DNA from 4 places in the Janthinobacterium sp. BJB304 genome. Region 3 is predicted to be linked to each of the others. Evidence: predicted binding sites of a transcription regulator. Region 3 holds the regulator's gene; each other region holds the start of a gene.
The links. The regulator FNR, encoded in region 3, switches genes on or off when oxygen is low (the NO sensors DNR and NnrR bind a similar motif). The targets are predictions, from matches to a motif close to TTGATNNNNATCAA.
Positions count from the first base shown of each region.

Region 1: CSQ95_RS10710 (lipid-binding SYLF domain-containing protein) is a predicted target of FNR. The motif match lies at 3,311-3,324, and genes of this name have one in related genera.
Region 2: paaA (1,2-phenylacetyl-CoA epoxidase subunit PaaA) is a predicted target of FNR. The motif match lies at 3,301-3,314, and genes of this name have one in related genera.
Region 4: CSQ95_RS14710 (universal stress protein) is a predicted target of FNR. The motif match lies at 3,513-3,526, and genes of this name have one in related genera.

Region 1 is NZ_PDZN01000007.1:177,279-182,601, forward strand. It holds gene CSQ95_RS10690 (universal stress protein) at 1-688, shown strand, start outside; gene CSQ95_RS10695 (SagB/ThcOx family dehydrogenase) at 726-1,376, opposite strand; gene CSQ95_RS10700 (zinc-dependent alcohol dehydrogenase family protein) at 1,477-2,526, opposite strand; gene CSQ95_RS10705 (Hsp20/alpha crystallin family protein) at 2,614-3,066, opposite strand; gene CSQ95_RS10710 (lipid-binding SYLF domain-containing protein) at 3,390-4,121, shown strand; gene CSQ95_RS10715 (helix-turn-helix domain-containing protein) at 4,228-4,923, shown strand; gene CSQ95_RS10720 (Crp/Fnr family transcriptional regulator) at 4,927-5,323, shown strand, end outside.
Region 2 is NZ_PDZN01000005.1:255,102-260,424, forward strand. It holds gene CSQ95_RS08355 (methyl-accepting chemotaxis protein) at 1-78, opposite strand, end outside; gene CSQ95_RS08360 (M14-type cytosolic carboxypeptidase) at 446-1,570, opposite strand; gene CSQ95_RS08365 (hypothetical protein) at 1,712-1,966, shown strand; gene paaX (phenylacetic acid degradation operon negative regulatory protein PaaX) at 2,202-3,131, opposite strand; gene paaA (1,2-phenylacetyl-CoA epoxidase subunit PaaA) at 3,399-4,388, shown strand; gene paaB (1,2-phenylacetyl-CoA epoxidase subunit PaaB) at 4,417-4,701, shown strand; gene paaC (1,2-phenylacetyl-CoA epoxidase subunit PaaC) at 4,716-5,323, shown strand, end outside.
Region 3 is NZ_PDZN01000001.1:372,096-377,418, forward strand. It holds gene CSQ95_RS01710 (response regulator) at 1-2,410, opposite strand, end outside; gene fnr (fumarate/nitrate reduction transcriptional regulator Fnr) at 2,650-3,408, shown strand; gene CSQ95_RS01720 (FixH family protein) at 3,533-4,057, opposite strand; gene ccoG (cytochrome c oxidase accessory protein CcoG) at 4,204-5,323, opposite strand, start outside.
Region 4 is NZ_PDZN01000011.1:59,381-64,703, forward strand. It holds gene CSQ95_RS14685 (DUF2325 domain-containing protein) at 1-111, opposite strand, end outside; gene CSQ95_RS14690 (hypothetical protein) at 160-486, opposite strand; gene hemP (hemin uptake protein HemP) at 572-769, opposite strand; gene CSQ95_RS14700 (Crp/Fnr family transcriptional regulator) at 1,021-1,827, opposite strand; gene CSQ95_RS14705 (response regulator transcription factor) at 2,165-2,809, opposite strand; gene CSQ95_RS14710 (universal stress protein) at 2,964-3,431, opposite strand; gene CSQ95_RS14715 (protein phosphatase CheZ) at 3,898-4,752, shown strand; gene CSQ95_RS14720 (chemotaxis protein CheA) at 4,752-5,323, shown strand, end outside.

The sequences.
Region 1 (5,323 bases), on a different contig from region 3:
TGTAGCGGCACTCACTCCCCTGTTGCAATTCGACTATGAACCGATGCGCAAAGCAGCCCAGGAACAACTTCGGCAATTCGATGGTCATTGTCGCCGCTTGGGCGTGGCGTCGTACGAAACGCGTTTTCAAGACAGTCATGCTGCCGACGCATTGATACTGCAGTCGCTCTATTGCGACCTGATTGTGACTGGCCAAAGCGATCTGAGCGATCCAGGCCTCATCTGGTCCACACGGCTGCCCGGGTATCTCGCAATGCACAGCCCCCGGCCCCTGCTGGTTATCCCGGATGGCGATGGGCCGGTAGCAGTTCCCGGGCGCTCCATCGTCATTGGCTGGAATGCAAGTCCTGAAGCGAGCCGCGCTGTAGCTGGAGCCATGCCCCTGTTGCTGCGCGCTCAACGTGTGCAGATTATGGTACTCAATCCACATGTGGGGAAGCAGCACGGCGACGAGCCTGGAGCGGACCTGGCGCGCTATCTGCTTCGCCACGGGATCCCGGTTGAAGTGAACTGCCACGACAATGTCACTGAGTCTGCTACCACTCTGTGTAGTCGCGCGCTGAATAGTGGGGCTGACCTGATTGTCGCGGGTGCGTATGGCCGTAGCCGCTTCCATGAATGGATACTGGGTGGCACCACGCATAGCTTGCTAAGCCAGAGCAGAGTACCGCTGCTGTTGTCGCACTAAGCACTTGCTCGGTAACTGCGTGCATGCTTGCATTTTCTCACAGAGAGGCAGGCGGCGACAGCGCCTGCGAAACCAGAGGATAGCCAACAGATTGCGCCAGCATCACATGCTGTCCCGCCGTCAATGCCATGGCTTCAGCAAGCTCTTCTTGATCAAACCATCCGCGCGCAACGGCAGCCAATCCTTCTGCGGCGCAAAACAGGTAAACATTCTGACTGATATGGCCGACATCAAGTGCGGCAAAGAGTAACTGTTTGGCCTGCTCCTCGGGAGGCATGCGCGACAAATTGGCGACATAAAGCAGATTGACCGGAGCCCTGGCAACGAAATCCTGCTTGCCGGTCAACGCCCGCATATCGACGGAACTTTGCTGCATCAGTGCCGGCGCCTGCGCATCATAGCGGTATAGACCACTTGCCATCGCAATATAAATATCAATTTCCTGCGCATTACAGACAGAAGGTGCAGTTCTATGGCCTGAAGTCTCACGATTGCAGCCGTTTGCGGCCCACAGTAAACGCGAGAGCCTGTACCACGAGAGCTCGCGTTCGCTGAATTCGCGCTGCGAACCGCGCAGCTTCAGTATTTCAATCAGGGCCATACCCAGTACATTGATGTCGGCATCCAGTTCAAACGAGGCCGGTCCCATCAATGGCAAAAGCTCACTCTCCTGCACAGTTCTACTCACCTCGCCTCCATTTCACGCTACACGACCGTTCCGCCGATTGCCGCAGACGCCCGGGCAGCCAAGGCGCGATGGTGTGTCAAACATGTTGGTGAGTATCCGCTCAACATACATGATTGGCCGCAATAATGACTTTCAATACCCGTGCACCAAGCGCATCAGCAAACAATGCATAGGCGTCGACGATGTCCTTCAGCATAAAGCGGTGTGTAATCAGACCTGATACATCGAGTCGTCCGGACTGCACCGCCATCAACAACTGTGGGATGGTGGTGGTGTCCACCAGACGAGTAGTGATAGTAATATTTTTCGACCAAAGTTGTTCCAGATGCAAATCTGCCGGCCAATAATGCACCCCCACATTGGCGACTGTACCGCCAGGCGCAACGATATCTGCACACAATTTGAACGTGGCGGGAGTCCCGACCGCCTCTATCGCCGTGTCAACGCCGCGTCCACCGGTCAGCCCCAATACTGCGATGACGGCTGCGCGCTCAACTGCCCGCACCGTGTGACTTGCAGCAAACTGGCGACTCATTTCAAGACGATGTGGATCAACATCGACCATGATAATGCTGGATGGAGCGAAAAACTGGGCGGTCATCAATGCGGCCAGGCCGACAGGACCGGCCCCCACGATCGCAACGCTGCTGCCAGGCTGGATATTGCCATTGAGCACGCCACATTCGAAACCTGTTGGCAAAATTTCGCTAAGCATGACCAAGGAATCTTCATCGACATCGGGTGGAATCCTGTACAGACTCGTGTCCGCAAAAGGAATCCGCACATACTCGGCCTGAGTGCCATCAATTTTATGCCCCAGGATCCAGCCCCCATCGACACAGTGCGAACTCATGCCACGCTGACAGTACTCGCAACGGCCACAGGAACTGATACAGGAAATCAGCACACCATCACCGGGGCGAAAACCCGTGACAGCGCTGCCCACCGAATCAATCACGCCTATGCCCTCATGGCCCAAGGTTGTGCCCGGAAGGCAAGTGGGCACTTTCCCTTTCAGGATATCCAAATCAGTTCCGCAGATCGTGGTCTTGCTTATCCGGACGATAGCATCAGTCGGAAACCGTATTACTGGAATTGGCTTGTTCCACAGTACCGGATTGCCTGGAACTTCATACACCAGCGCGCGCATACCTTACTCCCCATTTTGCACTGCAGACGATAGTCCATCAAGGCTAGTGCACATGCATAACTGCGCGCATGACTGGTATATTTCTCATCAAGAACCAATGATCAATTTCTTCACCGCACTATTTTTTCGTTTCGGCAGTGTCAACTCAAGCACACCGTCACGATACTTGGCAACGGACTTGGCGTCATCGATATCTTGTCCCAGCGAAAAACTGCGGAAATATTGCCCGACGTAACGCTCACGACGAAGCATCGTCTCGCCCTCCGTCTCCGAGTTCTCCTGCTTCGTCTCAGCAGAGATCGAAACGCGATTGCCATCGATATCCACGGATATTTCTTCCAGTTTAAAACCTGGCAGTTCGGCCTTGACGCGATACGCTTGGTCACTTTCAGTGACGTCGATCCGAATCTGGGATGGCCGCACAAAATCCTTGAGTGCATGTTTGAAACCCATGTCCCGGAAGAAGTCATCTATGTTGCGCAGGGAATCGATGCTGGCCAGGTCGCGGAACGGATCGAAATGGGTCAGATGGTTTGCCATGGTTCCTTCTCCTTAGTCAAGCTATTGACTGCTCATTAACGCGAACGCGACATTCTCGTCCGTCATGTTTCAATATAAATCGCCAGCTACTGTTTGTCTGTTTGACAAATGATCTTCGTCAAAAATGTCAGCAATCGATCGCAGACAAACAATTTAGTCTTGCAACATGCACAGAATACTCATCCAGATTCCTTGGACAATCATGGGCATTGCTTTACTTATGCAAAAATATTCCCTTGGTACCTTGATGTAGATCATGGCAAGCAACCTGTGCCCGGCTGTAGTGTGCAAGGAGTTATCTACACGTCAGCAGGAGAACGGCCATGATTATCAACATTAAACCTGTCGGGATACTGCTTTGCGGCGCCTTGCTCGCCAGTTCGCCGGCCATCGTTCAATCCCAGCAGGTGGATACCCGCGCGACGGAACTGGACAGAGCAGCAGCACAGCTTGAAGCAGCGGCAAATCGGCATGTAGATGAGGCACGCACTGCCATCGTCATTTTGGCGAAAGATCCTGTGATGGCCGAAGCAATACAGTGGTCGACGGGCATATTCATTCTTCCATCCTACCGCCGCGCTGCACTGGCCATCGGCGCGAGCGGCGGTACCGGCGTCCTGTTGCGCAAACGCGAGGACGGAAAATGGAGCTCCCCCGCATTTTTTACTCTGGGAGAGCTCAGTGTCGGACTGCAAGTAGGTGCAGTAGCGGGACCATTCGCTTTCGTCCTGCTCAATGACAAGGCCATTCAGCGGTTCACGCAGCGAAATAATTTCTCCATGGGTGCCGATACGGGACTAACTGTCGCCAATTGGAAAAGGGTTGCCCGCGGGTCAATTGGCAAAGGAGACGTGATTGCCTGGTCAAGCGCAAGAGGGATCTTTGCCGATGTGGCAGCCGTGAGCGTGGATGACATCCGCTACGATGAAAAAATGACAGATGCTTACTATCACAGGAAGTTGTCGGCCAACGACGTGCTCAGCGACCATGTGAGCAACAATCAGGCGCAAGGTCTGCAACAGGCGCTTGGCGCAGTCAGTGCGCCGAACAAATAGAGTAACAATAGCCGCCTGCCCGCCGCCGCGGATGCACGAACTGTTCCCGTCAAGCGCCACATCAACACAGGGTCAGTATAGTTGACTCGCCTGCCCAGGAGGAATGATGCACAACGACACAGCCCCCGCCGCCCATTCGGCTCGCGCCTTCGGCGTGCGTCAATTTGACAGTGAGCGAATCGATGGTCGCTGCAACCGGGTACGACGCAAGGCGTTCCTGTATCGTGCCGGCGATCCCGTTGCCGAATGCGTATTTGCCGTACGCTACGGAAGTTTCAAGCACTACCGCGCCGATGGAACTGGTGCACAAAAAATCACCTGCTTTCCTGTATGCGGCGACTTCCTGGCACTCGATAGTATTGGGCAGACAAAACATCTTTGTACGGCCATCGCGATGGAGGACAGTGAAGTGTGCGAGATTGGCTACGCCACGTTGCGCCAGCAGCCGCTCTTGTTCCATAGTCTCATCCGTCAAAATATTCTGGATATCCGCAATACCTCTCTACAACTATATCGCAGTCCTGCGGAACAGCGCCTCGCCACCTTCTTGCTACGTCTTGCCCGGCAGTATGGTCAACAGGGCGACGCGCCGACACGCTATCGCTTGCCGATGTCACGCCCCGACATCGCCAACTATCTGCACCTTGCCCCGGAAAGTGTCAGCAGACTCCTGCACCATTTCAAACTGGCGGGCCTCATTTTGCTTGAAAACCGGGACATCGTTATCACGGATCTGCCAGCACTTGAACAAATGGCGCTGGCGACTGGCAACCGCTCGCTTAGCCACTCTATGGGGAGTTGACACATGTCCACGGCAGCCCATCTCACTGATGACGGGACGAAGCCCTTCTCATGCCTCGATTGCCACGCCCGCGAACGATGTTTGCCTGCAGGCATGAACGATACGGACTGCGCCAAGGTCGAAGGATTCATACTGCAGCAGCATCACCTACGGCGGGGGGCAACCCTGCAAAGCATACATGAACCGGTACTGGGGCGCCTGTATGCCATTCGCCATGGCCAGTTTAAATCCTATCAATTGGACCATCGAGGAGAGCAGTGCATTACCAGACTGTCAGGTAATGGCGACTTGTTGGGACTCGACAGCATTAGCCTTAAGCACTATACGGATACCACGACAGCTGTCTGCGACAGCATAGTATGCGAGTTTTCTTATGTACAGCTGGTAGAAACGGGCCAGC
Region 2 (5,323 bases), on a different contig from region 3:
AAATGCCACCATGGCAAGCAGGACAATGATCAAGCCGAAACTGACGGCCAGGCGGGTACTGATTTTAAGCTTATACATAGGTCATTCATCCTCGGCGAAAAGCGGAAAGCGTGCGCTGGGCATCGTCCCGCGGACAGGCTGTGTCCATTCAAGACGATGCTGATGCGGTCAGTTTGCGTTACAGAAAGCTAATTCGGCAGGGACAGGGCCGTGGATGCGTATTGCCGGTGGCCGGGAAGTCATGGCGACCCGCCCGGCGAGATATTCTTGCGGGGCAGCGCAGCGTGGCGCGGCCCTATTCTGTTGCTTAGTGTAGGACGATAATTTCTGACAGGCAAGATGTTAGGGAAAAAAACCGCTCGGCCAGCAACGCTTGTCGTGCGGTCAAAAAAAATGCCCCGGCGAGCGGGGCAAGGGATCAAGCGGGCCGTGTCGGCCCAGGCGCTCAGGCGCGCAAGGTGGACAGGATAGGTTGCAGCACGGCCGCGCCCAGTGCGGCGCTGCGAGCGCCGCTCCAGCCCGTTTGCGGGTCGGGATCGTTGGCGTTGTCCTTGAACGGCAATTCCAGGGTCAGCGACAGGCAGCCGAAAGCGTGCGTGATGTGGGGCGAGCCCATGGTCAGCACTTCCGGCGTGAACGGGCCGTCTTCATAGCCATGCTCATCCTGGAAGTCGGGGCTGGCCACCTTGAAGTCGGCGATGAAGCGGTCTTGCTCGGCCTTTTGTGCTGGCGTGAAATTTTCCAGCGCATCGCTGCCGGCCACGAAGACGTAGGGCAAGCCTTCGTCGCCATGCACGTCGAGGAACAGGTCGCAACCGATTTCATGCATTTTCTGTTTCACCAGGAATACTTCCGGGCTGCGCTCCATGGTCGGCGTCATCCATTCGCGGTTCAGGTTGGCGCCGGCCGCGTTGGTGCGCAGGTTGCCGTGCACGGAACCGTCCGGGTTCATGTTCGGCACCACGTAGAAGACGGCGTCCTGCAGGCACTGGCGGGCAAAGGGATTGGCCTGGTCCAGCAAGGCTTCAAGCATGCCTTCGACAAACCACTCGGCCATCGTCTCGCCCGGATGCTGGCGCGCGATGACCCAGACTTTTTTCTCGGCATCGGCGTCGCCGACGACCAGCAGATTCATGTCGCGGCCTTCCACCGTGCTGCCCAGGTCGATCAGGCGCACGAGCGGCGACGCTTGCGCGCTGTCGATCAGGGCCAGGTGGCGGTCCCATGGGTACGGTTCGAAATAGGCGTAGTAGACGCTTTCTTCCTCGGGCGTGTGTTCGATGGTCATCACCGTGCCGTCAAAGCTGGTCGGCACTCGGAACCAGGTTTCGCGGTCGTAGCTGGCCACGGCCTGATAATCTTTCCAGCCGTCCGGGTAGGCGGACTTGCCGGCATTCATGAAGCGGATCGTGCACGCCTCGCCTTGCGCGCCTTGCAGGCGGAAGTAAAACCACTGCGTGATGTCGGCGTGGGAATCCTTGCGGATGTTCAGTTCGATGGACTGGGCATCGTCGGCGCGCAGCACCTCGATCGCGCCGGCGTCGAATTGCTGGCTGATTTTAATGGTCATGAGTGTTCCTGATAAAAACGTATGGGTTTTGCATCGTGTGCAATGGCGCGATGATACCTGTTTTGCGGTGGCCTTTGTGCTGGCGCAAACGATGACGCACATGCTTTGCTAACGTGGAAGCTCCGACACGGGGAGAGCATCATGGACGACAACGGCAAACACATACGCGAACTGGAAAAGAAAATCAGCGCCCTCAGCGACGCGCTGGCGCACCTGGGCAAGGGGACGACCTTGCAGGAATTGCTGCGCATCATACGTTTCCCTGGCTATACGACGCCGGCCGAATTCACCTTCAATGTGGCCATCCTCGACACCATGCTGGTGCAGGCCAATGCGCTGGAAAAGCTGGGGCAGGATTTGCTGGCGGGGGCCAAGCAGGTGGTGGCAAAACAGTGAGCAGGCGGTGACTTACAACACCTAACAAAACCGTAGCGAGCGGAAGGGAGTTGTGGTTGAGAAGCGCAACTGTACGAAGGTACAGTGAGCATCGCAGGCCGCAAATACCGACGCGCAGTAGGTTTTGATAGGTGTTCTTATTCCTGAACGCCTGAAAAATGGCCTGGGCAAGGCGCAGGGCCGCAGGCAGTACGAACGTACGCCCAGGCCCTGCAACGCCGCCATCGACGTTTTATCAGGTGTTCAGTCCGCCGAAGCGTTCGTAAAACCACGGCTCCACGTCCGGTGCGTGCTCATCCTCGCGACGCAGGGTGGCCAGGATGTGTTCCTCAGCAGGTGCATACGTGATGCGGTACAGGTCGCGCGCCAGCGCATAGGCTTGCGTGCCAGGCCACGGTTCGGGCAGCAGCTCGACGGGCAATTGCGGGTCGTGCAACTGCACGCGGCGGTAGGCGTGCGTCAGCAGCGAGCGGATGACGAACGCTTGCTCCGCATCGAACACGGGTTCTTCCTGCAGCAGGGTCAGCAGCGGCTGGAAGCTGGCGATGAATTTTTCGTAGCCGGCCATCACTTCCGACAAGTCCCAGCAGTCGCCCACCATGTCGCGCAGGGGACGCGTGCTGACGCCTGGCAATTCCGTGGTGTGGCAGACATACAGCTTGCCCTGCACCTCGTTGCGCACGAGGATATCTTCCAGCGCCTCCGCATTGCTGGCCGGATGGCCAAAGATGCCGGGGGAAATCAAGCCGTAGCCCGCCCACAATAATTCCTTGCGCAGCGCGCCCCGTTCGGCGGCGCCGATGCTGCCGGCCGGACCGATCACCAAGGTCCAGCTGCCATCCCAGTGCACGACCAGCGGAGCGTAGATGCGGCGGTAGGCGCGTTCGAAGCGGGCCAGCGCCTCCGGGCGTATCGCATAGGCGCTGCGGCGGCCGTCGCGCTGCGAGCTGAGCCAGCCTTCCTGCGCCAGGCGGAACACGCTGGTGCGCAATAGCCGGTCATTGACGCCGAATGGCGCCAGCAGTTCGATCAGGCTGCCCAGCCAGATGGCGCCGCCGCGCGGCACGATGGCGTCGCCGAAGATGGTCATCACCAGGGACTTCGAGCGCGGTGGGTCGCTTTCCAGGAAATCGGCTATCCATGCCGTGCAGCGGGTGTTCTTCATGTGGTTCCGGTCTGGCCGTGTTGCGGTCGGTTCAATAAAAGCAGCAGTTTACTTGGCTGCGCGGGTAGCGCGGCAATAATTTGCCGGAAGCGCGGGTAGCGCTCCATAGTGTTTTCTCATAAGCAATATCATACGCACAAAAAAGCGGCACAAGATACGATTTTTTAAAATGATTCACATCAAGTGTATGCAAATCGTTTTTTGTATCGTATTATCTGTTTATCGCACCGCGTTGCTGCGCAAAATCAAAGACATGGGAGACACATCATGTACGCACAAATGGTTGAAACCGGCCTCAAGAACGTCCGCTCCATCGACGACATGGGCCAGGAAGAGCGCGCTTTCCAGGCGCGCATCGACGAAGGCATCAAGATCGAGGCCAAGGACTGGATGCCGGACGCCTACCGCAAGACTCTGATCCGCCAGATTTCGCAGCACGCGCACTCGGAAATCGTCGGCCAATTGCCCGAAGGTAACTGGGTCACGCGCGCACCGACCCTGAAACGCAAATCGATCCTGCTGGCGAAGATCCAGGACGAAGCGGGCCACGGCCTGTACCTGTATAGCGCCGCGGAAACCCTGGGCGTCTCGCGCGACGATTTGCTGGCTGCCTTGCATTCGGGCAAAGCCAAATATTCCAGCATCTTTAACTATCCGACCCTGTCGTGGGCCGACATGGGCGCCATCGGCTGGCTGGTCGACGGTTCCGCCATCATCAACCAGATTCCCCTGTGCCGCTGCTCCTACGGTCCGTATGCGCGCGCCATGATCCGCGTCTGCAAGGAAGAATCGTTCCATGCGCGCCAAGGCTACGACATCATGATGTCGCTGTGCAAGGGTACGCCCGAACAGAAAGCCATGGCGCAAGATGCCTTGAACCGCTGGTGGTGGCCGTCGCTGATGATGTTCGGCCCGTCCGACGCCGCCTCCGTCAACAGCGCCCAATCGGCGCAATGGCGCATCAAGCTGTTCTCGAACGATGAATTGCGCCAGCGCATGGTCGACCAGACCGTGCCGCAAATCGAATACCTGGGCTTGACCGTGCCCGATCCCGACCTGAAGTTCAATGCGGAGACGGGCCACTATGAATTTGGCGAGATCGACTGGGCCGAGTTCAACAATGTCCTGAAGGGCAATGGCCCGTGCAACCGCGAGCGTTTGCAAACGCGCGTGAAAGCGTATGAAGACGGCGCATGGTTCCGCGATGCCTTGGTCGCCTATGCCGACAAGCAAGCCGCTAACAAAGCAGCAGCGTAATTACATAAGACAGATAGGGGATAGCAACATGAGCAAAGAATGGCCTTTGTGGGAAGTTTTCATCCGCAGCCAGCACGGCCTGGCGCACAAGCATGTAGGCAGCCTGCACGCCTCCGACGCCGCGATGGCGGTCAACCATGCGCGCGACGTCTACACGCGCCGCAATGAAGGCGTGAGCATTTGGGTGGTGCGCGCGGCCGATATCGTCGCCAGCAGCCCCGGCGACAAGGGCGCCCTGTTCGAACCGTCGAACAGCAAGGTGTACCGCCATCCCACCTTCTTCCCGATGCCGGAAGAAGTCAAGAACCTGTGATGGGAGCGCCTGTAATGGATGACAAGGTCAACTACCTTTTGCGCCTGGGCGACAACGCCCTGATCCTCAGCCAGCAGCTGTCGCAGCTGTGCGGCAAGGGACCGGCGCTGGAAGAAGACATGGCGCTGACCAACGTGGCGCTCGATCTGTTGGGCCAGACGCGCTTGTGGTTCAGCTATGCGGCCGAACTGGAAAACGCGGGCCGCGACGAGGACGACATCGCCTTCTTGCGCGATGCCCACGATTTCAAGAACTGCCTGCTGGTCGAACAGCCGAACGGCAATTACGCCGACACCATGATGCGCCAGTTCTTCTTCGACAGCTGGCACTACTTCCAGCTGCTGGAACTGACGAAATCGGCGGATGCGCGCATCGTCAATGTGGCGCAAAAGTCGATCAAGGAAGTGACGTATCACCTGCGCCGCAGCGGTGACCTGATCGTGCGCCTCGGCGACGGCACGGCGGACAGCCATGCGAAAACGCAGGCGGCCGCCGACAAGCTGTGGATGTACACGGGCGAGATGTTCACGTACGACGCCGTCGACCAGGCCATGGTCGCCGCCGGCATCGCGCCGCCATCGGACGTGCTGCGCCAGGCCTTCCTCGAACACGTGGCCGAGAT
Region 3 (5,323 bases):
CGTCGCCCACCACGTCCAGGGTGGCGCCCATGTGTTCGAGGATGCCGCGCGCCACGGCCTGGTTCAAATGGTTGTCTTCCACCAGCAGGAAATGCACGCCGGCCAGTTCCGTGCCCAGCGGCTGTTGCAGCATGCGCTGCTCGCCGCCGTCGTGCTTGGTAATCAGCGCCTGGTGCAGGGCGTCGAACAGGCTCGAGCCCGTGATGGGCTTCATCAGCACGACGTCGGCCTCGGCCGCGCTGGAGATTTCCTCGAGGTGGTTGCGGGCGAAGGCATTGACCATGACCACGATGGGCTGGCGCTGGCCGCTGGCCGCTTGGCGGATGGCCTTGGCCGTGGCCAGGCCGTCCATCACGGGCATGTGCCAGTCGGCCAGCACCACGTCGTACGGCTGCTGCTGCGCCAGGCGCTCGCGGTACAGTTCGATAGCGGCAAAGCCGGAGTCCACTTCGTCGGCCAGCCAGCCCCACGCCTCGATCAGCTTGACGATCAGTTCGCGCGTGGTGCGGTTGTCGTCGGCCACCAGCAGGCGCAGCTGGCCCAGGGTGGGCGTGCGCCGCGTTTCGGCCGGCTGCGCCAGCATCTCGAACGGCACGCTGAACCAGAAACGGCTGCCTTTGCCTTCGCTGCTGGCGACGGCGATGTCGCCGCCCATCATGTGGATCAGCTGTTTGCTGATGGCCAGTCCCAGGCCCGTGCCGCCGAAGCGCCGCGTGATGCTCTGGTCGCCCTGCGAAAACGCGGCAAACAGCTGCTGTTGCTGCAACTCCGTCATGCCGATGCCCGTGTCGCGCACTTCGAAGCGCAGCCAGGCGCGGCCGTTGTCTTTCTCGGCCAGGCTGACGGCCACCACCACTTCGCCGCTCTCGGTGAACTTGATGGCGTTGCCGGCCAGGTTGACGAGAATCTGCTGCAGGCGCTGGGCGTCGCCCATGAGGCGGCGCGGCACGTCGGGCTCGACGGCAATCGCCAGTTCCAGCTCCTTTTCGCCCGCATTCATCGTCATCGTCGTGGCCAGCGTGTTCATGACCTCGTCGAGGTCGAATTCGACGGGCGACAATTCCATGCGGCGCGCCTCGATCTTCGAATAATCGAGCACGTCGTTGAGGATGCCCAGCAGCGACTGGCCCGCCACGCGCACCATGGTCAGATACTTGCGCTGTTCCGTATCGAGCTTGGTATTGCCCAGCAAATACACCATGCCCAGCACGGCATTGAGGGGCGTGCGGATTTCATGGCTCATGTTGGCCACGAAATCGCTTTTCGCGCGGTTGGCCGCCTCGGCCCGGTCGCGCTCCTGTTCCAGCTCCGCCGCGCGCGATTCGAGTTCCTGCTGCAGGCGGTCGCGCTCGCTCATCAGGCCGTTGAACGCTTCCGTCAGCTCGCCGATCTCGTCGCGCTGCTGTACGGGAACGGGGGTGAAACGGCTGCCGCTGGTGCGCAGCGCCTGCAGGGTGTCGCGCAGGCGCACCAGGGGCGAGAGCAGGCGCACGGTGACCCAGCCCAGCACGGCTGCGGCCAGCAGCGAGGCGAGGATGCTCCACAGCACCAGCCGGTACAGCACGCCGTCGAACGGTTCGAAGGCGTCGTGGAGGGGCAGCGAGGCGGCCAGCAGCCAGTTCACCGATTTCAGGCGTTTGAAGCTGTTGACGGCCGTGATGCCGCGGCTGTTGGTGCTGACCATGGTGCCTTCGCCATCGTCCTTCAGCAGCCGGGTGGTCGTCAGGTTGGCGTTCGGCACGCGCGGCTGCAGCAAACGGCTGGTGTCGGGATGCAGCACATAGCGCGGCACGGCGCCGCGCGTGAGGATGAAGTAATAGCCGCTCTTGCCGATCTTTTCCGAGCGCAGGCGCCCCAGCAGGTTGTCCTTGTACAGGCGCAGCACGCCGATCACCACGCCGGCCACCTGGCCATCGGCGGCGAGTATGGGCGCGACCATCTGCACGATGGGCATGCCGCTTGATTTGCCCAGCATCGGCTCGGTGATCATGGGCTGGCGCGTGCGCAGCACGGTCTGGAAATACTCGCGCTCGGCGACGTTGATGCCGGCGCGCCCCGCCACTTCCGGCATGTCGGCCACGACGGCGCCGTGCGCGTCGAGCACCAGCACGTCGTCGAACAGCACCAGCATCGAGCGGCGCGAATAGTATTCGCGCAATTGGGCGGGCTGGGTGATCAGTTCTGGCGGCTGCTGCCGGGCCGTCAGGGTGACGATCTGCAGCAGCATGCCCAGCTTGTCGTCGAGCTCGGCGGCGGTGCGGCTGATCAGGGACGACTGCTGGCTCAACAGTACCTTGGTGAAATCGTCGCGCATGTGCTGCACCTGGATCATGGTGACCAGCGCGATCATGGCGATCGAGGTCAGGCTGGTGGCCAGCGCGACTTTTGCTTTGATGCCGAGAGGCTTCATGATTTCCTTTTCAGTACCGGGCGGCACAGGCGGCAGATAATGCTGTCAGGAATTTTCCTATCAATACCCCAGCTTGGCAAGCGCCGCCACGCAAATTGCCCTCTCCGCATGGGCTTTTGACGATGTTGCCATATAATTAAAGTCGGAACGTCGTTTATTCAGCGAAATTGCGGTGAAATTGGCACACGGCAACCCTGTATGCAGTAAACTTGTTGTTGCATTTTCTAAAAGGTACCGACATGACTGAAGCGCTACTCACTCCAACCTCGCCCACAGTGACCGTGGAAGCGTTGCGTGCGCGATGCTCGACCTGCAGCATGCATCAATTGTGCCTGCCGATGGGCCTCGACGTGGGCGACATGGACAGACTGGACCAGATCATCGGCCGCCGCCGCAAGATCGTGCGCGGCGCTTCGCTGTTCCGCATCGGCGACTCGTTCCAGAACCTGTATGCGATCCGTCTGGGCCACTTCAAGACCTACCAGATCAATCCGGGCGGCGAAGAGCAGGTGACGGGCTTCCAGATGGCGGGCGAACTGCTGGGCATGGACGCCATCAGCGCCGACCGCCACCACTGTAATGCGGTGGCGCTGGAAGACAGCGAAGTGTGTGAAATCCCGTTTTCCAGCCTGGAACAATTGCTGGGCAATATGCCGACCCTGCTGCGCCATTTCCACCGCATGATGAGCCAGGAAATCACGCGCGAGCAAAGTGTCATGCTGTTGCTGGGCAACATGCAGGCGACGCAGCGTTTTGCCGCCTTTATCGTCAACCTGGCGTCGCGCTATGAAGCGCGCGGCTATTCGGCCAGCAAATTTCAGTTGCGCATGTCGCGCGAGGAAATCGGCAACTACCTGGGCCTGACCATCGAAAGCGTCAGCCGTTTATTGTCGAAATTCAAGAAGGAAGGCTGGCTGCGCGTCTCCAACCGCGAGATCGAGATCTTGCAGCCGGCAAAACTGAAGGCCATTACGGCCGGCACCGACGTCTGCAAGTAACAGCACCGTCAAAACCTACTGCGCGTCGTGCTTTGCGGCCTGCGATGCTCGCTGTGCTATAGCACAGCTGTGCTTCTCAGCCACAAATCACTGCCGCTCGCTACGGTTTTCCCGGCACTGTACGTTATAGTTCCTCATCCGCGTGCAGCGCGATGCTGCGTTGCAGCGGCCAGGTCCAGATGCCGGACAGGCGCCACTCGCGTTTGTCGTTTTCCACCAGCACTTGCCAGCGGCTGCGCTCGAGCATCGGCAGCGCCACGGAAAAATTGCCGGCCGCATCGGGCTGCACCAGCAGCTTGATATCCTTTTCCGGCAGGGTCGCATGCGCCAGGTGCAGCTGCAATGGCCCCTGGTACGCCTTGCCGAAGCTGTGCACGGAGCCGCTCAGGCGCGCTGCAGCGACGTCATACGACAGGGTCGTATCCATCGCCAGGTCGCTGGCGATCGTGTCGCGCTTCAAATCCTGGTTGATCGCCTTGCCCTGCTTGTAATAGTCGCCCACCACCAGCGCGTCGGGCTGCGTAAACGCGATATAGCCCATGAAGCTGCCGACGACCACGGACAGGCCGGGACCGATCATCAGCAGCCATGGCCAGCGATGCTTGTACCATGGGGCAACGGGAGGTTGCAGTTTCAGACTGTCGGACATTGTGTTCTCCTTGGGGCCGGACCCTTTGGGTCCGACCCCAGCTTTTGCTTCCGGGTTGAAAATCAAGTGACCCTAACGCATGATTGATGATACCCCTACGGCGAAATACCGGGGTCGGGCCCGGAGGGGCCGACCCCAAATCAACATCACCGCGGCACGATGAACACCGCGCTTTCGCGCACATGCAGCGACGGGTCGTCCAGCGATTGCAATTCGATCGCAATCTTGTTCGAGCCCTTCTCGCCCACGCCGTGCGGCACGCGCAGGCGGATCGGCCAGCCCAGCGTTTCCGTCGGCTGCAAGGTCACTTCCTCGCGCGTCAGCAAGGTCAGGCCCGGCAAGCCGGAAGCGCTGATTTTGAAATGCTGGCTTTGCTCCGAGGTGTTCATGATCTGCAGACGATAGACGTTTTCGATCATGCCGTCTTCCACTTCGCGTCCCATCGAACCGCGGTCGCGGATCACGTCCATCTTCAGGGGCGTGCGCAGGGCCAGCGACGTACACACGGCGATGATGATCAGGGCCAGGATGGACGTGTAGATCAGCACGCGCGGGCGCATGGCGCGCTGGCGGATCTGCTTCGAATTGAAGTTGTTTTCCATCGCATGGTCGGTGCTGTAGCGTATCAGGCCACGCGGCCGCTCGACCTTGTCCATCACGGTGTTGCAGGCATCGACGCAGGCGGCGCAGCCGATGCATTCATACTGCAGGCCGTTGCGGATATCGATACCGGTCGGACACACCTGCACGCACAGGGTGCAATCGATGCAGTCGCCCAGCCTGTCGTTGTTGCCGGCCTTCTTGCTCATGGCGCCGCGTGGTTCGCCGCGCTTGGCATCGTAGGTGATGATCAGCGTGTCCTGGTCGAACATGGCGCTCTGGAAGCGCGCGTAGGGGCACATGTATTTGCACACCTGCTCGCGCAGCCAGCCCGCGTTGCCGTAGGTTGCCAGGCTGTAGAACAAGACCCAGAACCATTCCCAGGGACCGAAATTGAGGGTGGTCACCTCGCGCGCCAGTTCCTTGATCGGCGTGAAGTAGCCGACAAAGGTAAAGCCCGTCCACAGGGCGATGGCGCCCCATACCAGGTGCTTGGCCGTCTTCTTGAACGCCTTGCGCACGGAGGGGCCCTGCTTGTCGAGGGCCATGCGCGCGCTGCGCGTGCCCTCGATGCGGCGTTCGACCCACAGGAAGATTTCCGTGTATACCGTTTGCGGGCAAGAAAACCCGCACCACACCCGCCCGGCAATGGCCGTGACGAGGAAT
Region 4 (5,323 bases), on a different contig from region 3:
GGTATGCGACAGTTCCCACAGCCGGCGGCGGCGCGAAGCGAGCGCGGCCGTTTCCGTGTCGGCGTGGGCGCAATTGCTGATGACGGGCAGGGACTGGTCTTTGTCACACATGGCGATATCCTGTTGGGCGGTGGGGCAGCGGTGGAAGAGAAATAGAAATTAGTGCGGCAGCGGCGAGGCAGGACGCCTGGCGCTCAGCCTGCGCGCCAGGCGCTCGAGCAAGGTGGTCTTCGGCGGCGCGGGGCGGTGCAGCGCCACCAGAGTGGCCCATTGCTGCGACAGTTGCTGACAAGTCGCTTGCAGCACGGGGCCGAGGCCGGGCGAGCCGGCCAGCGCTTGCAGGTGGCGTTCGATGACTGCGGCCAGTTTCTCGCAGGGACTGTCCGCATGGTAGTGCGACATCAGGTGCAGCACGGCCGACAGCAGCAATTCAGGCTGCTGGCCTTGCGGGGAAGGAAACATCGGGGAAGGTCGTTCGTTCGCCATCAAACACTCCTGTGCGGTGGTTTGGCTGGCTGCGCGCACGGGGCGCGACTGGCTGGCGAGCGTGGTGACTGGCTGCCGTGCTGCTTCAGGCAGTCAGGATCAGCTTGTTCAATTGGGTGACGCGCAGGCGATAGATCTTGCCGCTGTGCTCAATCTCCACTTCGCGGCCCTGCTGCAGCAGCGCTTCGCTGGTGATGCGGCGCGCCGGCTGGGCCATGCTGACGGGAGGACGGACGTGGGCGGTAGCGGCATCCTGGATCAAGGCTGGTTTTGAGCTTTGCATGTTGGGCTTTCTTTATCTCAGTTGAGAATGATTCGTATTTGCATTATTGTTGAATGTGGCCCGAAAAGCAAGGCTTATTTATGCGCAATCCGTGCTTTTTTGCGATGGGATGGCAGCGTGGAGCATGGCGCTGCGCGAAGGCGGCCATTGGCGCGGCATGGAAGGGGAGCGGCAGCAAAAAAGACCCGGCAAGGCGGTGCGCGCCTTGGTCGGGTCAAGCCTGTGCCAAGCTGGAAGAAATCGGGATGGCGTTAAATCGTGGCCAGCAATTGCGCCGAGGCGGCCGCGGCGGCGGTGGTGTCGGCTTTGAGCTTGGCGGCAGCCAGCTGCTTGGCGCGCGAGCGCGACGGCGGCAAGCGGCGCAGGGTTTTCAGGGCGTCCGGATCCTTGATGCCGATGGTGCGCTGGTCAACCGAGATCAGGCCGATTTCATTGAAGGCGGACAAAGTGCGGCTCACCGTTTCCAGGGTCAGGCCCAAGTAGCTGCCGATTTCGTGGCGCGTCATGCGCAGGTTGAACAGCTTGCTCGAATAGCCCATCTGCGCGAAGCGGTCGGCCAGCGAGACGAGGAAGCGGGCCACGCGGGCTTCGGCGCTCAAGGCGCCCAGCATGCCGATCATCGCCTGTTCGCGCACCAGTTCGCGGCTCATCACGCCGTACATGACGTTTTCCAGTTCCAGGTGAACACGTCCCAGCGCCGTCAGCTTCTTGAACGGCAACAAGATCAGGTCGCAGTCGGACAGGGCCACCGCTTCCGAGGAGTAGTGGCGCGAGTGGATGCCGTCGACGCCCAGCATGTCGCCCTTCATGGGAAAGCTCAGTACCTGTTCATTGCCGAATTCGTCGATGAGCACGGTTTTCAGGAAGCCCGAATTGACAATGTACAAGGTGTCGAACGGTTGGCCGATGGTATGCACGCGCTGGCCCGTCTTGAATTGCACGTGCTGGAACAGCAGTTCGTCGGCGGCGATGGTGCAGGCGCTGGAGATATGCAGCAGATCGCACACCTCCTTCAGGTTCGACCATAGCCGCCCCTGGCGCTGGCGCCCTGCTTCCATCGGGGAAGAGGGAGCCAGCGATGGGGTGGCGGCGCGGGTTTCGGGCGTTTGCGTGGACAGCATGTTCATCTCCTGGTGACAGGTAGTTCAGAGTTGAATGACAGGGTGCGCAGGACGGCGGGCAGGGAAGGGGCGGCGCGCGTCCAGGCTGATAAAGCTCAATTCGCTGACGACTTGCTGTGTGATGAAATAACTTCCCAGCAACTTGATTACTGGTTTCAGTATGCCAACAACCATATACAATTAATATCAGCAGTGGCTGAATATGGCAGTAGGAGCTGTGGTAGGAGATGTAGGATTGTTCCTACGGTCGACGCGCCGCCGCGCGCCGCCGGGCTTACGTCTTGAAGGGGGAGAGCAGGCGGTGCGCTACGGCATACTGCACCATTTCGGACAGCGAACTCATGCCCATTTTTTGCATGATGCGCGTCTTGTGCGTACTCACCGTCTTCACGCTCAGGTGCAGGTTGTTGGCGATTTCCGTGATCGACTTGCCCGCCACCAGCAGGGAAAAGACTTCGAACTCGCGGTCCGATAACTGTTTGTGCAACAGGCTTTCATTCGGCATCATGATGTTGAGCACGAGCTGCTCGGCCACCTCGGCGCTGATGTAGGGGCGCCCCGACGCCACCTTGTGAATGGCGCCCACGAGCTGGGTGCCCGCGCTTTCCTTGGTCAGATAGCCTTGCGCGCCGGCGCGGATGGCGCGCACCGCATATTGTTCTTCCTCGTGCATGGTGAGGATCAGGATGGCCAGCTTGGGCGCCTCGCTGCGGATTTGCCGGATCAGGTCGACGCCGCTGCGGCCCGGCATCGACAGGTCGAGCAGCAACAGGTCGAAGCCGCCCTGGCGCACCTGATTGAGTACTTCAAAGCCGTCGATGGCTTCGCCCACGATATCGATATCCGGCGCGCCGTCAAGGATGCGCTTCAAGCCTTCTCGCATGATGGTGTGGTCGTCGGCAATCACAATACGTATCATAGGCGGGCAATCTGGATGCGTGAAATCTGCTCTGTCCGTCACCGGACAATCAAATGTTGAGAAACGAGAAATGTTGTCATTTTAACTGAAGCGGCCGCATTGTGCCTTTTTCTGCATATGCCGGCAACGGCGGCCCCAGTGGTCATGTGACCTCTTATTCGGACGGGGGTTCCTTGATCAGCCTATGCACGAGCACGGGCAATTTCGAGTGCGACAGCACTTTATTGGTCACGCTGCCCAACAGCAATTGCCCCCAGCCGCTGCGGCCATGCGAACCCATGAAAATCAGATCGCAATGCTGCAATTGCGCCACTTCCACGATCTTCAGGGCCGGGCTGTCGGAAAAGACCGTCAGGCCTGTCGCTTCCAGGCCGCGCTTGGCGGCCGCGTCGAGGATGGGCTGCCAGTGGTCGGCGCCGGCCTTGCGCATGGCGATGCGGTACTCCTCCTCGCTGGGATAGCTTGGCGGAATGATTTCGATGTACACCGGGTACTGGTACTCGGGCGCCACGTACAAGGCAAGGATGTCGGCGTGCATCTGTTCGGCAAAGGCAACGCCGGCGCAGGCCGTCAGGTTGGAGACGGTGGAGCCATCCGTGGCGATCAGAATTTTCTTATACATGGCAGGTCCTTTGGCGGTGACTGAGCGCGCGCAACGCCTCTTATTGTAGACGCGGCGGCAGCATTGTATTCATGCAAAGACTTGATAATTATCAATACAACTGCACCTTCAGTATAGACAACATTGGCAGAAAGATCGTGTTTAGCAGCAACGATGTGCATGTGGCGCTGTTGCGCAGACGCCCGGAAGCAGGATTTCTTCTGCTGTGCGTGGTCTTGCACCCACGCCAATGGTAGTATTTCAAAATACAACAGCTGGAACACATATTTCCTTGTGGAAAAGCTCTTGTGGACCAGCTTTGCACCAGGAAGCGCGTTTTGAGATTTACCAACAGGGCGGCGCCCTGCTACACTCGCACCATCGCAGCGGTATTGCCTCAAATCATCTTAATCGAGAAATTGTGGGTATCAGTCTGTAAAACGCACAGTTCAGGCGGAATTTTGACAAATTATGGAGAAGCAGGGATATGACCAACGCCGCTGATGATTTCGACGCATTATTCGATGAAGTATCTGCGCAAAGTGCGGCCGCGGCTCAGCCCGCGCCTGCCGCCGCGCCCGCTCCCGCCGTGATTGCGGAGGACGATTTCGACGCGCTATTCGACTCGGTGTCGGCCAACGCCGCCGTGCCGGCAGCCGCCGAGCCGGTGGCCGCCGAGGCGGAAGCGCTGCCTGTGGCCAGCGCCGAGGCGTCTGGCGACGCGGCCGATCCCGTCGACCAGTCCGACAAGCCGATGTTCGAGCGTCTGGGCGGCATCGTGCGCCTGCTGCACGATTCGCTGCGCGAACTGGGCTACGACAAGGCGCTGACGGAAGCGTCGTCGCAGATCGTCGACGCCCAGGACCGCCTGGAATACGTCGCCACCCTGACCGAACAGGCCGCCAACAAGGTCCTGAACACGCTCGACGAAGGCATGCCGGCGCAGGATGTACTGTCGAAGAAAGCCAAGGACATGGACGGCCGCTGGACGGCGCTGTTCGACGGCAAGCTGAGCCTGGAAGAATTCAAGGCCCTGGCCGGCGACTCGCGCCAGTTCGCGCAAGCCGTTGCCGAAGCGACGGAAGCGGAAAAAGCGCGCTTGCTGGAAATCATGATGGCGCAGGACTTCCAGGACATCACGGGCCAGCTGATCAAAAAAGTGGTCAACATCACCAAGACCGTGGAAAACGAACTGGCCCAGCTGTTGCGCGACAACGCGCCGGCCGAGGTGCGCGAGAAACTGGCGCAAAAGCCGGTGCCGCTGATGCAGGGCCCGTCCGTGCCGTCGGTGGCGCTGGACCAGGATAATGTAGACGACCTTCTTGCGGATTTGGGATTCTAATGGACGATATGCTCAAGGATTTCGTCGTTGAGGCGATGGATCTTGCGGTTAATGTTGAAGAGCACTTGTTGCGCCTCGAGCGCGATCCTGACAACAAGGAAACACTGAATGCGGTGTTTCGTTCCTTCCACACGATCAAGGGCGGTGCCGGCTTCATGGGCTTGCCCGCGCTGGTGGCGGCCTGCCACCTGACGGAAAACCTGTTCGACGCCTTGCGCACGGGCGCCGCGCCCGTCACCCCCATCGCCATCGAGGCAGCGCTGCAGGCGTCCGGTTTCGTCGCCGACCAGCTGACGGAACTGGCCAATGGTGCCGCGCCGGAAAGCTTGCCGGCCATGCCGGAAGAGCTGGAACACATCCTGACGAACGCCATCGAAGGCAAGGGCATGGATGCGCCTGCGCCTGCCGCCGCCGTGGTGGCGGAAGTGGCCGCGCCCGTTGCCGAGGTTGCGGAAGTGCCTGCCGCCACGCCTGCCGCCGCCGTCTCCACCGCCGGCGCCGATGGCCTGGACTGGGAAGGCATGTATAACGCCGTCGTGCCCGAGGGCAGCCGGGTCGCCGCCGCGCCGGT